4 regions of the Heyndrickxia sp. MSNUG genome follow, and region 1 is predicted to be linked to each of the others. Evidence: predicted binding sites of a transcription regulator. Region 1 holds the regulator's gene; each other region holds the start of a gene.

Region 1 (4,509 bases):
CAAAAAGGACTTACTTATCGGTTTAACTCCCAAACGCTGACGACCGTCCTTACAGGATATATGCATCAGGATGTTAGGGAAGAGTCGCTTTATTTAATCGAAGATATATTAGAGCTTCACGATGCATGGTTCGATCTCCTTGTTGACAACTCAGTGGCCGTTGAAGGATCTAATCGAAAAGAGGTTCCGCTTCTCGCCAGTATCAGGAAAACTGCTGAAACCCTTGAGAAAAAGGTAAGTGATTTGATGGATCAGCTCGTTTTTGATGCTGAATTATTCGTCATTGATGATTACCATTTGAAAATCATGGAAGAGTATTTGGAGTTCTTTGCATATGGTTTAGGAATTTTCCTAAAAAATGATGAAGGGATCTTCTGGCTTGAGGAGAATGAGGTTCAAACGTCATTGGTGATTATGCCGCGATTAGTAGAAGAAATTTTGAAGAAGGAAGTCTTTTCGCAAAATATTCCTTTTGTTTTTTCTTCAGCTACATTATCCCAGGCTGGTGACTTTAGTTATATTGCTAAAAGCCTTGGTATAGAACAGTTTTCTTCCTTTACAGTGGCTTCTCCGTTTGATTATGAAGCGCAGATGAAGATGGATGGACATATTCAGACAGATGAAACGAATAAATGGCAGCAGATTGGCGCTGACTTATTAGACCAAAATGGAAAATCTCTTGTGTTATTTTCATCCACTCAGGAAATGGAACGCTTTAGGTCATGGTCTGCTCAACGGCAATGGCCATTTTCCATTCTTTTTGAGGGAGACAGAGAAATAAGTGAAACCGTAAAGGCCTTCCAAAGCGAGTATACAACAGTACTATGTTCTTATAGTCTGTGGGAAGGTTTGGACGTTCCAGGAGAATCATTAATGCAGGTGATTATTTCTTCCTTGCCGTTCCCTCCACATGACCCTGTTTTCCAAGCGAAGCGGAAGCATGCAGCGAACGTATCTGCAGAGATAGATCTACCCTATATGCTGCTGCGTTTAAGGCAGGGAATGGGCCGTTTGATTAGGAGCAGCCAGGATTCGGGAATTATACATCTGTGGCTAAAAGCTGACCAAAAGGAAGCCTATTTAAATGAAATCGTAAAAGTTCTTCCTGTTCAGAATGTAAACTGGCACGAATAAATATCAAAATGAAAAAGAATCCCGGAAGAAGAATATCACCGGGATTCTTTTCAGCTAATTAGGTGTAGTTAAATTAAAACAAGCATCCACATCTTCTGTGGCGGCGGTGATCACGATCGTCACGATCATCACGATCACGATCACGATCATCCTGAATTCCTTCTAAGTCCTCGATAATACAACGGCGCACTGCACGGCAAAGATCATCAAAGTCAATTGTTGCTCTTACTTGGTTACGGTCCCTATCCCTGTTAGGGAAAAAAACATTAGAAACATCGTTGTTATTTCGGTTGCATCCCATTTGTTTCAACTCCTTCCCTTGAAGATACAATATGTTATGTAATCATGGACAAGATGCTAGGGGTTCTGCCTACTTTATCTCAAAATGTGCTACTCTCACAGGGAGAGATCTTTTATTTGAAGAAAAAAGTATGCCTGAAGAGGCCTTGAGACATAAAATCGTTGTAGCGGACAATAGTAATAAATACATGCACCATAAATACTGGAATTAGAATGAAGGAGTTGATAAACATGAGTAAAGCGAAGAGTAAAGGCGGAACAGGACGAGGTACAGGTAAAAAGGGATGGAACAGATGGCAATCAAGCGCGAATAAAGCCAAAAGTGCTAAGCCTTATAAAAGTAAAGGTGTAAAACACCAGGATAAAACAGAAGAATAATGAAGAGGCTAACCTGCAATTGACAGGATTAAGGGAGAATCAGAAGGTTCTATTATCAGCAAAACATCTATTTTAATAGATTCATATGCATGAAAAAAGCAAGCGGAAAGCCGCTTGCTTTTTTTAATGCATATGACGGTATACTCCGATCACTTTGCCCAGGATTGAAACGTTGCGGAGGATAATTGGATCCATGGATGAATTTTCTGGCTGAAGCCTGAAATAATCCTTTTCCTTGAAGAAACGCTTAACTGTTGCTTCGTCTTCTTCTGTCATCGCAACAACGATATCCCCATTGTTGGCTGTTTTTTGCTGCTTAACTATGACATAATCGCCATCAAGGATACCGGCTTCGATCATACTGTCTCCCATGATTTCAAGCATGAACACTTGTTCATCATGAGGTACTAGACGATCAGGAAGAGGGAAATACTCTTCAACATTTTCGATTGCCGTAATCGGCATACCCGCAGTTACTTTACCAACGACCGGTACGTTGACAACATTATATTTAGGGATACGGCTATCATCTTCTATTTCAAGGATTTCGATTGCGCGCGGCTTTGTAGGATCGCGCCTGATCAAGCCCTTGCTTTCAAGTCTAGCTAAATGTCCATGGACAGTGGAGCTGGAGGCAAGGCCCACCGCTTCGCCAATTTCGCGTACGGATGGTGGATATCCTTTTTTCTTGACTTCACCTTTAATGAACTCAAATATGTCTTGTTGCCGTTTCGATAACTTCGTCATATTCACGCACCTCGTATATTTTCTTGTCCTTATTATACCATGTCCTCTATTTAGATACAAACATAAGTTCGAATAATTAGTTGACACGAAACAAACGTTCGTTTTATAATAAAATCAAATAAACGAACATACATTCGCTAAGAGGTGCTGAACATGAAAAAACTTTGGGAAAACTATTCATATGCCATCATCCTGCTTGCTGTCAGCTTGATTTTTTCGCTTGTGGCGAAAGCTCATTTAAATAATACCGACGATGCATACATAACTGTTACTATAGAAGAAGGGCAATCGTTATGGGAGATTGCCGAAACATATGCAGATGAACATAATCTTTCAGAAAACGAGTTCGTTAGCTGGGTTCAGAAAAAAAATGGAATTGCAGGCGAAGTAATCTATCCTGGCGATGAACTTGTGATCCCTGTAATGGCTGAACAATTAGAGCCTACACAGATTGCAGGAGCAGAAAGATAAACTAAGCAAAGCGAAATAAGGTGACATCATGAAAGCAATTATTTATTGCCGCGTAAGTACGACTAAAGAAACACAGGAAACCTCATTGACGAGGCAGGAGGAGGAACTGATCCGCCTTGCTGACAGCTGCGGCTTCGAGGTAGAAAGAATCATTAAGGAACAGGCAAGCGGATATGATCTTGAAAGAGAAGGTATATTGGAACTTCTCGAACTTATAAAAGATAAATCAATCGGAGCACTTTTGATCCAGGATGAAACCCGTCTTGGCAGAGGAAATGCTAAGGTCGCCATTCTACACTGCATTTTAAAAGAAGAAATTAAGCTTTACAGTATTTCGCACAATGGTGAGCTTCAGCTTTCAGAATCAGATTCGATGGTGCTTCAAATTGTGAGCATGGTCGAAGAATATCAAAGAAAAATCCACAATATAAAAATTAAAAGAGGGATGCAGCGGGCTATTGAGCACGGATATAAGCCCCAGCGGAACTTAAAAAATCAAGGTGATCATTCTGGGAGAGAACGGAAAGATATGCCAATCGAAGAGATTGTCAAGCTCAGGAATAATGGTCTTACCTTTGCCGAGATTGCAGCAACATTAAGAGGCTTTGGATTCAATGTTTCAAAAGCAACTGTTAATCGCAGATACCTTGAATACATAGAGTCAATCGAGGAGGAATCTCCTTCCTTGTAAAAATCACTTGTTTCTAGTAACATGACTGTTAACGTAACTTTTTTACAAAGGAGCTTTACCAATGCTATCTAGTGATAAAATTGCCAGAATTAATGAATTGGCACGAAAAGCAAAAGCATCAAAGTTAACTGAGGAAGAGGCAAAGGAACAAACGAAGCTTCGTGCAGAATATCTGCAATCTTTCCGTTCTTCCATGCTTAATACATTAAAGGGTGTAACTATTGTTGACCCAGCTGGGAATGATGTTACTCCTGGTAAGTTAAAAGAATTTCAAAACAAAAATAAGCTTCATTAATAGAGGTCATCCAAAGGGATACATATTTTTGTATCCTTTTTCTTTTTTAAAGGTAGTAAGAACAGTATGTTAAACAGTGTAACTCCGTGGGTTTTGTTACATACTTTATGGCATTTGTGTCAAAATAAATAACTATACGGCCTTTTCTGTCTCCTTCAGGCACAATTTGTTGTATAATAATTATTCTCGCTATAATATTAAGATTGTAGTCAGTACTTATAGAAAGGATGTATTTAATGTTTAATAAAATTGATATGCTTTCAATTGATTCAATTCGTACTTTATCGATTGACGCAATTGAAAAGGCAAATTCCGGACACCCTGGCATGCCAATGGGAGCAGCTCCGATGGCATACACACTTTGGACACGATACATGAACATCAACCCTAAAAATCCTGAATGGTTTAACCGTGACCGTTTTGTATTATCTGCAGGACACGGATCAATGCTGTTATACAGCTTGTTGCACCTTGCAGGTTATGACCTTTCAAT
Region 2 (4,509 bases), 1.2 Mb from region 1:
TGTGACAATTTTGTGAAGGAGTGTTTTTTTTGACTAAAGTACAGATTAAAGTAAATGATAATGGATCATTAAGGATTACTGGCGATGTAGAATTATTGGACGGTGCCGGGAATAAATTCGAAACAAAGCCGGCTTTTTCGCTTTGCCGCTGCGGCATGAGCAAAAATATGCCGTTTTGCGACGCTTCCCACAAAGGGAATTTTGAATCAGTCGTGCGTGCTCCTCAGCCTGATGAGACTGAGTAATAGTGAGAGGGCAATGGGTTTCCCATTGCTCTTTTTTTATGGAGCAAATCCTCTCTTGGTCACCATTCATCCGCATGCCGGACATCGGCAATGGCTGAAAGCTGAATGCGATGGATTTCTTCAAATTTGTCCACGATATGAAGCTTCAGGCCGAGTTCATTCCAGTAATGGATTTTCCCGATTACCAGTTCATACTTCCGCTGACGATAATAGGTGATGCTGACCGGACGGTTATATTCCATCGCTTCGAGGATGGTTTCATTCAATTGTTCGAGCTGCTGCTCATCCAGCTGTTTTTCTTTTTCATATCTGTCTTCATGTGCCCAGTCCCGTAACAGCTTTACGTGTTCAGGAAGCATCATGGACGTCCATTTAATTCTTCCGCGGTCACGAATCATACGATTTCCTCCCTATTATCATTTAGCCTTTATGGCCTCCGACCAGCGCGGCGCGATGCCTTGCTGTACCAGCCGCAGTATAAGAAACGGCCCTTAGCAAAGCTGCCGAGCCATACCGGCTGCGAATTCGGTCCATCACATAGCCAAGTTCCTTCTTCTTCCATCCATTCTTCTCAAATAAACTCAATTGAAATTCGCTGTCAACGACAAGGTTTCCAAGTGAAATCGCAATGCTGCGCACCGTTTTTCCTGTATAATTCTCAGCAAATAGCTCCAGGCAGACACGATACAATTCCATTGTGACGTTCGTAGGTTCTTCTATCGTCCGTGAACGGTGGAAGCCTCCGCCGAATTCATCCTGGCTGTAGCCAATCCCAAAGCTAATTGTCCGTCCTGCTTTCCCATGGTTCCTTGCCCGGCGTGCCACTTCCTCGCACATTTCAAGAATGACATGCTTGATTTCCTCTACCTCTTTATAATCTCGAAGCAAAATCTGGCTTTTTCCAAAGCTGATCTGCCCTTCCATGATCGGGGCACCGATATCCGAGAAATCAATTCCCCATGCATGCCAGTAAAGCTGGTTGCCCATGACTCCGAATTTTTTCTCCAATTTTTCAAGGTCATAGCGTGCAAGCTGACCGACTGTGAAAATCCCCATGCCGTTCAGCGTTTTTTCGACACGGCGGCCTATTCCCCACATTTCGCGAAGCGGCGAGACATTCCACAGCTTTGTCTGTACGTCTTCATATGTCCACTCGGCAATTCCCTTTTTCTTCGCGTCAAGGTCAAGGCATAATTTTGACATCAGCATGTTTGGGCCAATCCCGATTGCGCAAGGAAGCTGGAACTCGCGCTCGATATCATCTTTGATTTTTTTTGCTATTGAGGCAGCGTCTCCCCAAAGCTTTGAAGCTCCATCTACTTTTATAAAGCTTTCGTCGACACTGTAGGTATGGATCGCTTCCTTTGGGACGTAGCGATTGAATACACGGGAGATTTCAGTGGAAATTCTCAGGTACGTTGACATTTGGGGATCAACGACAATAATTCTCGGATCATCGGGAATTTCAAACTTTCGCGACCCGGTTTTAATGCCAAAGTCCTTTTTTAAACGGGGCGAGGCTGCCAGCACGACGCTTCCCGGACGGTCGAGGTTCCCGACCACAGCCAGGTAGCATTCAAGAGGATCAAGATCGAGCATTACCGCGGAACAACTGGCATAGAAGCTTTTCATATCAACACAGAGAATTTTGTTTTGCGGCATTTCGCTGTAATCGACCATTTTCTGTATCTCTCCTTTCTGCTTAGTTTATGTTTCGTTTCCAACAAAAGGAACATTTGTTCTGTTTTATTATACCCATAATATTAAGCGAATATGCGTTCGGTTTCAATGGGGAATTTCCGGTGTAATGACTTAATTAAGGTTTATTTGGAGGGCCATGCCAGAGCTGGACAATTTTACAGGAGGCTGTTTTCAGCTGGCAGTTGAGAGTATAATCAAGATGAGAGGTGCGAATTATGGATAAAAAACTCATACGCAAAATGGTCCAGAAGTGCTTCGTACAGTATCGGCATGATGAATCACTGCCGTTCGGTGAAATGGAATTCGAAGAAATATATGAGAAGCTTGTTAAGCTAAAAAATGAAGATCCTGAGGCCGATTTACACGAAATCATCAATGATGCTGTTTATGAATTTTTGGCTACATAAAAAGGCTGCCCCAATGAGGGACAGCCAGAAAAATTATTTTACTTTAATATTGGCATCACCTTTAACTTTCGTTGCATAATCGGTTATTTGCAAAGTGATCAGCCCGGGGGCAGGGTTTTCTCCGAAATAAGGAATCAGTATTTGCTGCTCTCGGACCCCCTCAGAAGTCAAAACTGATAATCTACCGCTGCCAATTTGCTTTCCTTCTGAGTCAATCGCGTGTTGAAAAGGTGCTCCCCGGTCTCCAAGATAGGTGAATTTCAGATCCTCGCCTTCCCTTTCCACTCGCAGAAGACGACCGTCGCGTGGTCTTTCGATAATCTTCAGCTGATCAGGGTCGACAACAACTGTCAGTTCGTCCTTATCGAGCGCCCTTATTGAACTGAATTTCAAATAAAGTTCTTTTGGATTTTTAAAGAAGTTGCTCTGAAGATAGACCTCCTGCTTATCAGCACTAATATGGGAAGCACTTATTCCATTTGCGATTGTAGCCCATTCCTCGCCGCTCTCATCAACGATACGAAGGTCTTCGATCGCGAAAATCTGCTTAGTGTTTTTCTCATCAAAATCAACAGTAACACCAATCCTGGTTGGATAAATTGATACCTTTTCAACTGTTACCTTCTGGCCTTCAAAGCTGACCGTTTTATTTACCTCAATGATTTCTCTCTTATCCTTGTAGGCTTCCTTATCAATCGAGAAAGGAAGAACCCATGTATCAGCAAGTTTATTACGCAGCTCTCCGGTTTCCGTTCTCCCTTCAGCAAGCCGGAAGCTCAACTTCATATTTTCAGGAGCGACCTTTCCATAAAAGTAATAGGTCATTTCGTGAACAGACTCCCCTTTTTTTTGTAAATCAATAGGTCCCATAGAGAAAGAGGAGCTTAATTCCAATTCCTTTCCTTTGGCATCGGTAAGCTGGATCTTATCAATCGCAATCTCTTTGTGACCCGCAGAGGAATCAATCTTATAAAACAGCACCATCATCTGCTCATCGACAATCGCTGAATCCAAGGTGATTTTCAGGCCCTCATGTTCATCTGACACGCCGATTTTCTGGGCAAAGTCATTTTCGATTGCTGCCGTCAAGCCTTTATCAAAGCGAACTAACTCCACAATTTTTTCCATGCCCGGAATCGATGTGACATAGGAGGCGAAGGTTTCAGATGTCCTGAGCAAGGCTGTAAAAGCAAAAATCAGGATGGCGGCAGATGCTAACGTCCTCATTAGCAGCAAATTTTTCTTTTGCTTTCTTTTCCCTTTGGTTATTCCCGCTGAAATCGCTTGGTCCAGCTGGATTTCAGGAATGTCGATATTTTCGAGAGCAGCCTGCGCCCTGGTCAACCTATTTTCTTCAGCATTAAGCATAGCCCAATTCCCCTTTCTCACCCAGCTGCCCGCGAAGGTCCTTCAGCCCTTTATTAAGCCATGTCTTCACAGTGCCTTCCGGACATTCAAGAATATCGGCAATCTCCTTGATTTTAAAATCATGCACATACTTCAATTCGATGACCTGCCTGATTTTTGGTTCAAGCTTGCCAATTACTTCCTCTACCTCTAGCCAATTTGACTGGTGTTCCGCCCCCATCAGGCTGATAAAGTCATCGCTAACGAGAACGCGTTTCCGTTTCTTCAACTCATCATTGTAGTAGTTTAACAGGATCCTCGTAAGCCAGGTTGTAAAATACTGCGGCTCCTTCACCTTTCGGATGGACCGGAACGCCCTGTATGTGACTTCCTGCAATGCCTCAACCGCGTCATCGCTATTCCTTAGGTAACTCAGGGCAATCCGGTAAAGGCGAATTTTATGGAGCTGCATCAGCTCGTAAAATGCTGCTTCATCACCTTTTTTCGCCCTGACGACCAATTCTTGAAGCTCCAAAGTGTCTCCCCCTAACTTTGTATCTAACTATTAGACCTGGAAGCATGAAAAAAGTTTTAACATTTTCAAAAAGATCTTTAAATATCTGTATATTTCAATTTGGCTGAGTTTATGGCTCAAAATAAAAACCGCCAAACATGTTGCGGCGGTTTCGAAAGGTTGCTATTTTTTATTGAAGGCCTTCCTGCCAATGCGCTCAAAGGCGCGTGGAAAAAGCGCATAAAAAACGCTGCCTGCATTCATCCAGCGCGGGAGATTGATTTCCCTGGTCTTT
Region 3 (4,509 bases), 1.2 Mb from region 1:
TAAAATGTTATATTGTTGATAGAGTAATAGACAGAAATTTTACAAAGGATGTGAACTCCATGGCTGAAACCAATAAGACGGTAGTTTTTCAGGCAGGGAATGAAGAGTATGCTTTCCCAATCCTCTATGTCATTTCGATAGAGAAGCTTGAAGGAATGACAGCGATTCCTCATATGCCCGATTATGTCACAGGGATTACTAAGGTTAGGGGCGACTTGATTCCTGTAATTGACTTAGAAAAAGTCCTTTATGGCCGTGATATACAAGCTGATGAAAAAACTAGACTGATTGTTTTGCAGACAGCTGATATTTCAATTGGTACTTTAGTTAGGGATGCTAAGGAAATTCTGGAAATTCCAGCTGGAAATTTGAAGCAGCCAGGACTGATTGCCTATCAAAAAACAATATTCATTACAGGTATTGCTAATTTTGATAAACGTATGATCATGGTCATAGATCCGGAAACGCTGATACAGTCACTTGAAGGTATTAAGGAAATCAAGGAATATATGCAAAAAGAGAAGCATGAATTACATAATTAAGAAAATGATTTTAACTTTAATTGAATAAAAACAAGGCTGGTTCAATGTGAACCAGCCTTGTTTTTATTTATCTATAACTTGAAGCTTGAAAACGATTTTCGCAAATCCTCTGCCATGCTGGAAAGTTTACCTGATGATTCCAAGAGCTCCTGCATTGTTGCGTTTTGTTCTTCAGTTGTGGCAGCAACCTGTTCAAGGAATAGTGCAGACTTTGATGATGCAGTGATCACTTCAGTTGCAGATTGAGCCATAAACTCCATTTTTTCATTCGCGTTTACTACTGCTTCGCTTACTTGGTTTCCTTTCATGCTTACTTCTTCAATCGATTCTGCGATTTCAGTAAAAGTAATCGCCACTTTTTCCACAAGTTCATTTCCTTTCAATACGGTCGCCTGGCTTTCATCCATGACATTTACGGCCTGATTAGTTTCCTTCCCGGTCTGTTCAAGAATATTGCGGATGCTTTCAGCCGCTCCGGCTGATTGTTCAGCGAGCTTGCGGACTTCTTGTGCTACGACGCCAAATCCCTTACCATGTTCACCGGCCCGTGCTGCTTCAATTGCAGCGTTAAGTGCAAGCAAGTTTGTCTGATTAGAGATATCAGTAATAATCTCAATAATTCTATGGATTTCCTGAGAATTATTTTTCAGTGAATGGATCACATTCGATAATTCGTTTACTTTTTCATTAATCATATCCATCTGTTCAGTAACGCTAAATGCATACTGTTTGCCCTGCTCAATTTTCTCCTTTGATACAGATGTCGTATAAAGAGTTTCTTTAAGCGATCCAGTGACCTCTAATAACTGTGAAGAAACATTTTCGACGGCATTATTTGTACGTTCGGATATTTTTACTTGTTCCTCAGATGCCGATGCAACTTGCATAATTGAAGAAGTGATCTCGTTATTCGCTTCAGTCGTTGCTTCTGCATTAAGCTTTAAATTTCTCGACATTTCATTAACCTGGTCAGAAGATGACAGGATGCTGGAGATTGATGCCTTTAGGTTTCTGGACAATTGGTTCATAGCGGCAATAATCTGGCCAACCTCATCCTTGCTTTTAGTATCTAGTACCTTTACATTCAATTCGCCGGCAGCAAGCTTCTTGCAATAAGCTACCACATCTTTTAAGCCCTTGCTGATGTTTCGGGATACAAAATACATTGCAATCGACGAGATGACGAATGCTATGATCATAATGATAAATGTATTCTGGACCATGGAGGCGATCGATGAATGAGTTTCCTTCATGATTTTTGTTCGATCATCAAGAATGATAGTTCTTAGGGAATTCAGTTTATCGATATTCATATCCCGAATGGTCTCAGCTTTATTGGCAAGGCTGATTTGAGTGAAGATATCCACCTGTTCACCTTTTTGTTTGAAATCTTCTACAGTAGCCAATATTTCTTCTTCCCATACTTTGTCCATATGTTTGTCTGTATTGATAATTGCATTATATAAAGCTTTTTCTTCCTCGGATTTAACATTTGATTTCAACTTTCCTGCAGACTCATTGAAATTGTCCGATTCCTTCTTATAGATTGCCAGCAGCTCTGGTTTTGGTTCAGTTATGTAATCTGTAATGATAATATACTTTTGCCGGAAAGTGGAACCCATATCGCTGATCATGATGGCATAATCGCTTTTATCTTCAGCCTGGTCGATCGCTCCGGCCAGATTATTAAGCACTGTCGATAGATAGACGAAGCTGCCTAGAAAAATCATCATAATAAAAATAAAAACGCTTCCATACTTCTTTCCGATAGACCAATGCTGCATAAATATTCCTCCGTTTTAGCATAAATGGCATTAAAAAATATTACCTGTGTATGTATTTATATCGGCATTTACATTAAGTTCTTTAATTTTTTAATTTTTTTCACATAAAATTCACATCCGGTATCATCTTTTATGGAAGAGCAATTCTATTGAAAAAACTTTTGGCAGAGCGTTGTAAAAGCTGCAATGAGCAAACGATTTTATAAAAGTGAGCGGAAGGTTATAAAAGAATCAATTCATGATCTGTCCAGTTAGGAATGGCAGCTGCATGATCATCTTATAGGTATTGCTCAGGCTTTTTTGATAAAATGAGAGGGAACGTATATTTGGGAAGTGGCTGACATGAAAGAGATGTATCCGAAACAAGGCAGGGTTATTTTACATGTTGATATGAATAGTTTCTATGCTTCGGTTGAAATGGCATATGATGCAGACTTAAAGGGGAAACCGCTCGCAATAGCAGGGAATCCTGAGGAACGCCGGGGGATTATTGTAACCTGCAGCTATGAGGCGAGAAAATTCGGCGTCAGGACAACCATGCCCTTATGGGAGGCAAAGAAGCTATGCCCGGACTTGATCATAAAAAAACCGAATTTCGAACGCTATAGATCAGCCTCTGCTGCCATGTTTGATTTATTGCGTCAATACACCGAGCTCGTAGAGCCTGTCTCGATTGATGAAGGCTATATGGATATCACAGACTGTTCCGAGCTTGGTTCTCCACTGCAGATTGCAGAAAGCATTCAGAAAAGAATTCTAGAGCAGTTAGATCTTCCATGCAGTATTGGGATAGCTCCTAATAAATTTCTCGCTAAGACTGCTTCCGATATGAAAAAACCCATGGGTATAACGGTATTAAGAAAACGTGACATCCCGAGGATTCTCTGGCCGCTGGAGGCAGGAGAGATGCATGGTGTAGGAAGCAAAACTGCGGACAAACTAAAAAATATCGGAATCAACACAATTGGCTGCTTGGCTGAGGCAAATGACATTCAACTGAAAGGTCTGCTTGGTATTAACGGAATAAGGCTGAAGGAAAGAGCTAATGGCCAGGATAATCGGGTAGTCGATCCAGATTCAGTCTATGATTTTAAAAGTATTGGAAATTCCACAACCTTGCCGAGAGATGTATCAAACCAGGTTGAGCTTTTGAAGGTGCTTGAAAGGCTTTCTGAACAAGTAGCGGCCAGGATGAAGCGAAAGGAAGCGGTGGCAACGAATATAAGTGTCATGATTCGTTTTAAGGACAGGAAGACCATTACGCGGAGCCAGAAGCTCCAAAATCCTGTTTCTAAAAAGGATGAAATTGCTGCTGCCGCCAAAACACTGTTCCTTAAGCATTGGAACGGGGACCCGGTAAGACTGTTGGGCATTACTGGTACTGATCTTCTTGAAGCGGATCAAGCAGTGAAACAGCTGGATCTTTTCTCATTTGAGCAGGATGCAAGGAAAGAACCGCTGATTAATACTATGAGCCTGTTGAGAGAGAAATATGGCAAAAGCATTATTGAGAGTGCTGGTTCACAAATTAAAAATAAATTTCCTGAAGAAACAAAAGGAACAGATACAAGCTTTAGTAAAGATTTCCTGCAGGACCGCAGGTTGCAGGACAATGAAGAGAGAAAAGATAAATAGAATGTTTATCAGAAAGCTGTTAAGTCAAAATAAATAAGGGCACAGGTCTGAATGTTTGCAACCCAAATCTATCATTGCTAAATTATAGAGTATGCATTTAAAAACCTGGTCTTAGACAGAAGGGAAGTTGGAAAAATGTCAAAGCAGCAAATCGGAGTTATAGGTCTTGCAGTCATGGGCAAGAATCTGGCGATGAATATTGAAAGCAGAGGCTATTCTGTATCCGTCTATAATCGTTCTAGAGAGAAAACGGATGAAATGCTGGCTGAAACAAAAGGAAAAAATCTCGTCGGTACCTACACGATTGAAGAATTTGTCCAATCACTTGAAAAGCCCCGCAAGATTTTGCTTATGGTTAAAGCTGGTGCAGCCACAGATGCGACAATCGAACAGTTGAAACCATATCTTGAAAAAGGAGATATCATCATTGATGGAGGCAATACATTTTTTGCCGATACACAGCGTCGAAACAAGGAATTGAGTGAGTTAGGACTTCACTTCATCGGAACAGGCGTATCCGGCGGCGAGGAAGGTGCTCTGCATGGCCC
Region 4 (4,509 bases), 1.6 Mb from region 1:
TTCACTGTTATTCTTCTCATCAACGCATTTGCCATACATCAGAATCACGCAGCGGGGCATCTATGATGTCATGAAAAAAACGGTACTCTTTCCAACGATAATGCGTTAAAATATAAAAGTGCATCAAGACATTTACAGCCATGAGAACAGGGAGTTCACAGGGGTGGCGAGAATGATGAAAAAATGGATCGCTGTAACAGCGGCTTTGATGATCCTTCTAGCCGGGTGCAGCAGTAAAGAGACAAAGACAGATAAAGATGCAGCGGAACAACATAAAGAAAAAGAAGTTGAAGACGTTGTCAAAGAAGCAGAAAAGCTGCCTTATCAGTTCCCGCTGACGGGAATTGGCACAAAAGAAGAGCCGGCAGGCAGAGCCATTGCGGTTGTGGTGAATAACCACCCGAAGGCAAGGCCGCAGTCGGGTCTCAATGAAGCGGATCTCATTTATGAGGTTTTAGCTGAAGGGGAAGTAACAAGGCTGGTTGCAATATACCAGAGTGAACACCCTGAGAAGGTGGGGCCCATCCGAAGTGCAAGGGAGTATTTTATCGACATGGCTTTAGGATATGACAGCTTTTTTGTGGCCCATGGCTACAGTCCTGAAGCGAAGGAAATGCTCGATCGCGGGGATATTGACAACATCAACGGCATTCAGTATGACGGTTCACTTTTTAAGAGGGCAAGCTTCCGCAAGGCCCCGCACAATTCATATATCACTTATGAGAATATGATAAAAGGTGCTGAAAAAAGAAACTACGATATGAATGCGGCACCAGATTCTGCAGCTTTTTTAAGCAAGGAAGAATTCGATGGGCTTGAAGGTGCAGCTGCCAAGGATATCATGGTATCTTACGGGACGCCAGCATTCGATTTGATTTATGAATATGATGCTGAAGCCGGGAAGTATCATCGTTTTTCAGGGAATGAAGAAACGGCTGATCTCGATTCGAAGGAACCAGTGCTGATTGATAACCTTCTGGTCGTGCAGATGGATCACAAAATTGTAGATTCAGCTGGCCGCAGGGATGTTGATTTGGAATCTGGCGGTACGGGTTATCTGTTTCAAAAAGGCAAAGTCAATGAGATACAATGGAAAAATGAAGCTGGCAGGATTGTCCCTTATAAGGATGGGGAAAAAGCTGGTTTCGTTCCCGGGAAAACATGGATTAACATCGTCCCATCAATCAGCGATGTCTCATTCGACTCTGAACAATAAGGCGATGTTCGCGGAGTAAATACAAAGCGGAAACAGTCATAATAAAAATTAGAGTATATAAGGGGTATGACTATATGCAAATTGATAAATTAAGAGGTAAAGAATTAGATCAACTTTTCAAGGCGATTTTATCGCTAAAAGATCTTGACGAAGCGTATCGCTTTTTTGATGATTTGGCGACTGTGAACGAAATCCAGTCACTGGCACAGCGACTCGAAGTTGCCCGCATGCTTCGCGAGGGCAAAACCTACCATAAAATCGAGACAGATACAGGTGCAAGCACAGCCACGATCTCAAGGGTCAAGCGCTGCTTGAACTATGGTAACGATGCATATGAAATGGCATTGGATCGTTTGAAGGAAGAAGAGAATGCTGCGAAGGAACAGGCTTAGAACCTGGGTTTTATAAGGCTAAAAGATTGCAGGAACCGGAGTCCAGTGGGGCTTCGGTTTTTTTGTTTGCGTTTGAGGCGGCCATTTAGGAATAGTTAGGGAAAAACGGCCTGGAGTTAGCGATAATGAAAATGATTGAAAGTCAGGAGTAGAACGCGCAAGGAAGGAAGAAAAGTTCTCCTCCTAGTTAATCTGTTAAATTCCCCATTAACCTGATGTTTCCTTTTTGTCTGGAGGGAACAAATGCTATAATGGTGGAATGGAAATATAGAATGGGGGCAATTCAAGGATGTACGATGTTCGCGAGTGGCGACATGTGTTTAAACTCGATCCAAATAAAGAAATAACTGATGAAGAACTTGATAGAATCTGCGAGTCTGGAACCGACGCGATCATGGTAGGAGGGACCGATGGTGTCACTCTTGAAGGAGTCCTTGATTTGATGTCCCGAGTCCGCCGTTACACGGTTCCATGCATTCTAGAAGTTTCTACTATAGATTCTATCACACCGGGATTCGATTTTTACTTTATCCCGACTGTACTCAACAGCGGCAATCCGCAGTGGATTACCGGGATGCATCACGAAGCAGTGAAGGAATATGGCGATTTGATGGATTGGGACGAGGTTATGATGGAAGGCTATTGCATCCTGAATCCAGAATGCAAGGCTGCTAAGCTAACCGAGGCCAAGACGGAATTGGACGTTGAAGAAGTCAGAGCCTATGCGATGATGGCAGAAAAAATGTTCAGCCTGCCAATCTTCTATTTAGAATACAGCGGTACCTATGGTGATCCCGAAATCGTCAAAGCAGCCAAAGGCGCACTCGAAAAGACCGTCCTCTTCTACGGAGGCGGAATCGAAACAGCACAGCAGGCAGCCGAAATGGCCGCCCACTCAGACGTAATCGTCGTAGGAAATGCAGTCTACAGCAACCTCGAAGAAGCGCTCAAAACAGTAGCTGCCGCTTCAGTGCGTTAAAGCGCTGGGGGTCAGACCCCCGGTGCGGTGATACGGTGAAGTGGTGGGGGTCTGACCCCCAGCGAGGTAGTGCGTTAATGTGTGTGTTTGTCTGGAATTGGATTTTGATATAAAATAAGAACAAATGTTTGTATGGTGGTGAGGAATGTGCAATTTTTGACGGATAAATTATTGAATGGTTTGAACCCGGAGCAACAGAAGGCTGTCAAGACGTTGGACGGGCCGTTATTGTTGATGGCTGGTGCGGGCAGTGGCAAAACGAGGGTTTTAACGCACAGGATTGCGTATTTAATGGTGGAAAAAGGGGTAAATCCTTATAACATCCTGGCGATTACGTTCACGAATAAAGCAGCACGTGAGATGCGCGAGAGGATCCATAAGATGATGGGCGGCGCGGCAGACGATATCTGGATTTCGACGTTCCACTCGATGTGTGTCCGTATTTTGCGCCGGGACATCGATCGTCTTGGCTTCAACCGCAATTTCACGATCCTCGATTCGACTGACCAGCAGTCAGTCATTAAATCGATTCTGAAAGACAAGAACATGGATCCGAAGAAATTCGATCCACGCGCGATTCTTGGAACGATCAGCTCGGCGAAAAACGAACTGATCACACCGGAGGAATACGCGAAAACAGCTGGTGATTACTTCTCGCAGAAGGTCAGCGATGTGTATGAAGAATACCAGCGCAGGCTTCGCAAAAACAATGCGCTCGATTTTGATGACCTGATCATGTCGACGATTACGCTGTTCACCCGTGTGCCGGAAGTGCTTGAATACTATCAGCGCAAGTTCCAGTATATTCACGTCGATGAGTACCAGGATACGAACAGGGCGCAGTATATGCTTGTAAAATTACTTGCGCAGCGTTTCCAGAATTTATGTGTAGTTGGTGACTCAGATCAGTCGATCTATCGCTGGCGAGGGGCTGACATCGCAAACATCCTATCATTCGAAAAGGATTATCCGAATGCATCTGTCATTTTGCTAGAGCAAAACTACCGCTCAACAAAGAAAATTCTTTTAGCAGCTAATATGGTCATCCAGAACAATATGAACCGTAAGCCGAAGAACCTCTGGACGGAAAACGCAGAAGGCAACAAAATCATGTATTACCGTGCAGACAGCGAGCAAGGTGAAGCCCAGTTTGTCATCGGTAAAATTCAGGAGCTCCTGAGGAATGGCCGCAAGCTTTCTGATATTGCGATTTTATACAGAACCAATGCCCAGTCCCGTGTAATCGAGGAATCATTCCTGAAGTCAAACATCGATTACAACATTGTCGGCGGCATCAAGTTCTATGACAGAAAAGAAATCAAGGATGTCCTTGCGTACCTTCGTTTGATTTCAAACCCTGATGATGATATCAGTTTGCAGAGGGTCATCAATGTGCCGAAGCGCGCGATTGGTTCCACTTCAATCGATAAAATCGCCAACTTCGCAACGATGCATGACCTATCGATGTACCAGGCGCTTGAAACGATCGAAATGATCGGCCTCAGCCCTAAAGCGGAAAAGGCGGCCATCGAATTCCGTAATCTGATCCGTAACTACACACAGCAGCAGGAATATCTTTCTGTAACGGAGCTAGTAGAGGAAGTTCTTGATAAGACTGGATACCGTGACATGCTGAAAGCGGAAAAATCGATTGAGTCTCAAAGTCGTCTTGAGAACCTGGATGAATTTTTAACCGTAACAAACAGCTTTGAAGAAAGCAGTGAAGATAAAACTCTTGTCGCATTCCTGACTGATTTGGCGCTAGTCGCTGACATTGACCGTCTCGATGATGATGGCCAAAAGAAGACGGATGTTGTCACACTGATGACGCTCCACTCTGCGAAAGGTCTTGAGTTTCCAGTCGTCTTCTTGATTGGGTTGGAAGAGGGAGTATTCCCGCACAGCCGTTCATTAATGGAAGA

Evidence for each region. The regulator LexA, encoded in region 1, represses DNA repair genes until DNA is damaged. The targets are predictions, from matches to a motif close to CGAACATATGTTCG.
Region 2: the regulator LexA is predicted to act here: its motif matches at 2,014-2,027, upstream of AABM38_RS16015 (DNA polymerase thumb domain-containing protein).
Region 3: the regulator LexA is predicted to act here: its motif matches at 2,642-2,655, upstream of AABM38_RS16100 (DNA polymerase IV).
Region 4: the regulator LexA is predicted to act here: its motif matches at 2,705-2,718, upstream of pcrA (DNA helicase PcrA).

Annotation. Positions count from the first base shown of each region.
Region 1 covers NZ_CP150978.1:1,957,681-1,962,189, forward strand. Annotated here, with positions in the region: gene AABM38_RS09610 (ATP-dependent DNA helicase) at 1-1,134, shown strand, start outside; gene AABM38_RS09615 (hypothetical protein) at 1,208-1,435, opposite strand; gene AABM38_RS09620 (DUF3934 family protein) at 1,666-1,812, shown strand; gene lexA (transcriptional repressor LexA) at 1,936-2,559, opposite strand; gene yneA (cell division suppressor protein YneA) at 2,713-3,030, shown strand; gene AABM38_RS09635 (YneB family resolvase-like protein) at 3,059-3,721, shown strand; gene AABM38_RS09640 (DUF896 domain-containing protein) at 3,783-4,016, shown strand; gene tkt (transketolase) at 4,253-4,509, shown strand, end outside.
Region 2 covers NZ_CP150978.1:3,175,222-3,179,730, forward strand. Annotated here, with positions in the region: gene AABM38_RS16005 (CDGSH iron-sulfur domain-containing protein) at 30-245, shown strand; gene AABM38_RS16010 (YolD-like family protein) at 305-643, opposite strand; gene AABM38_RS16015 (DNA polymerase thumb domain-containing protein) at 666-1,925, opposite strand; gene AABM38_RS16020 (YqzH family protein) at 2,162-2,353, shown strand; gene AABM38_RS16025 (DUF4179 domain-containing protein) at 2,387-3,721, opposite strand; gene AABM38_RS16030 (sigma-70 family RNA polymerase sigma factor) at 3,714-4,235, opposite strand; gene AABM38_RS16035 (SDR family NAD(P)-dependent oxidoreductase) at 4,398-4,509, opposite strand, start outside.
Region 3 covers NZ_CP150978.1:3,193,539-3,198,047, reverse strand. Annotated here, with positions in the region: gene AABM38_RS16110 (chemotaxis protein CheW) at 60-542, shown strand; gene AABM38_RS16105 (methyl-accepting chemotaxis protein) at 614-2,326, opposite strand; gene AABM38_RS16100 (DNA polymerase IV) at 2,669-3,961, shown strand; gene gndA (NADP-dependent phosphogluconate dehydrogenase) at 4,097-4,509, shown strand, end outside.
Region 4 covers NZ_CP150978.1:327,651-332,159, forward strand. Annotated here, with positions in the region: gene AABM38_RS01710 (adenine deaminase C-terminal domain-containing protein) at 1-109, shown strand, start outside; gene AABM38_RS01715 (DUF3048 domain-containing protein) at 173-1,216, shown strand; gene AABM38_RS01720 (YerC/YecD family TrpR-related protein) at 1,291-1,608, shown strand; gene AABM38_RS01725 (heptaprenylglyceryl phosphate synthase) at 1,898-2,587, shown strand; gene pcrA (DNA helicase PcrA) at 2,735-4,509, shown strand, end outside.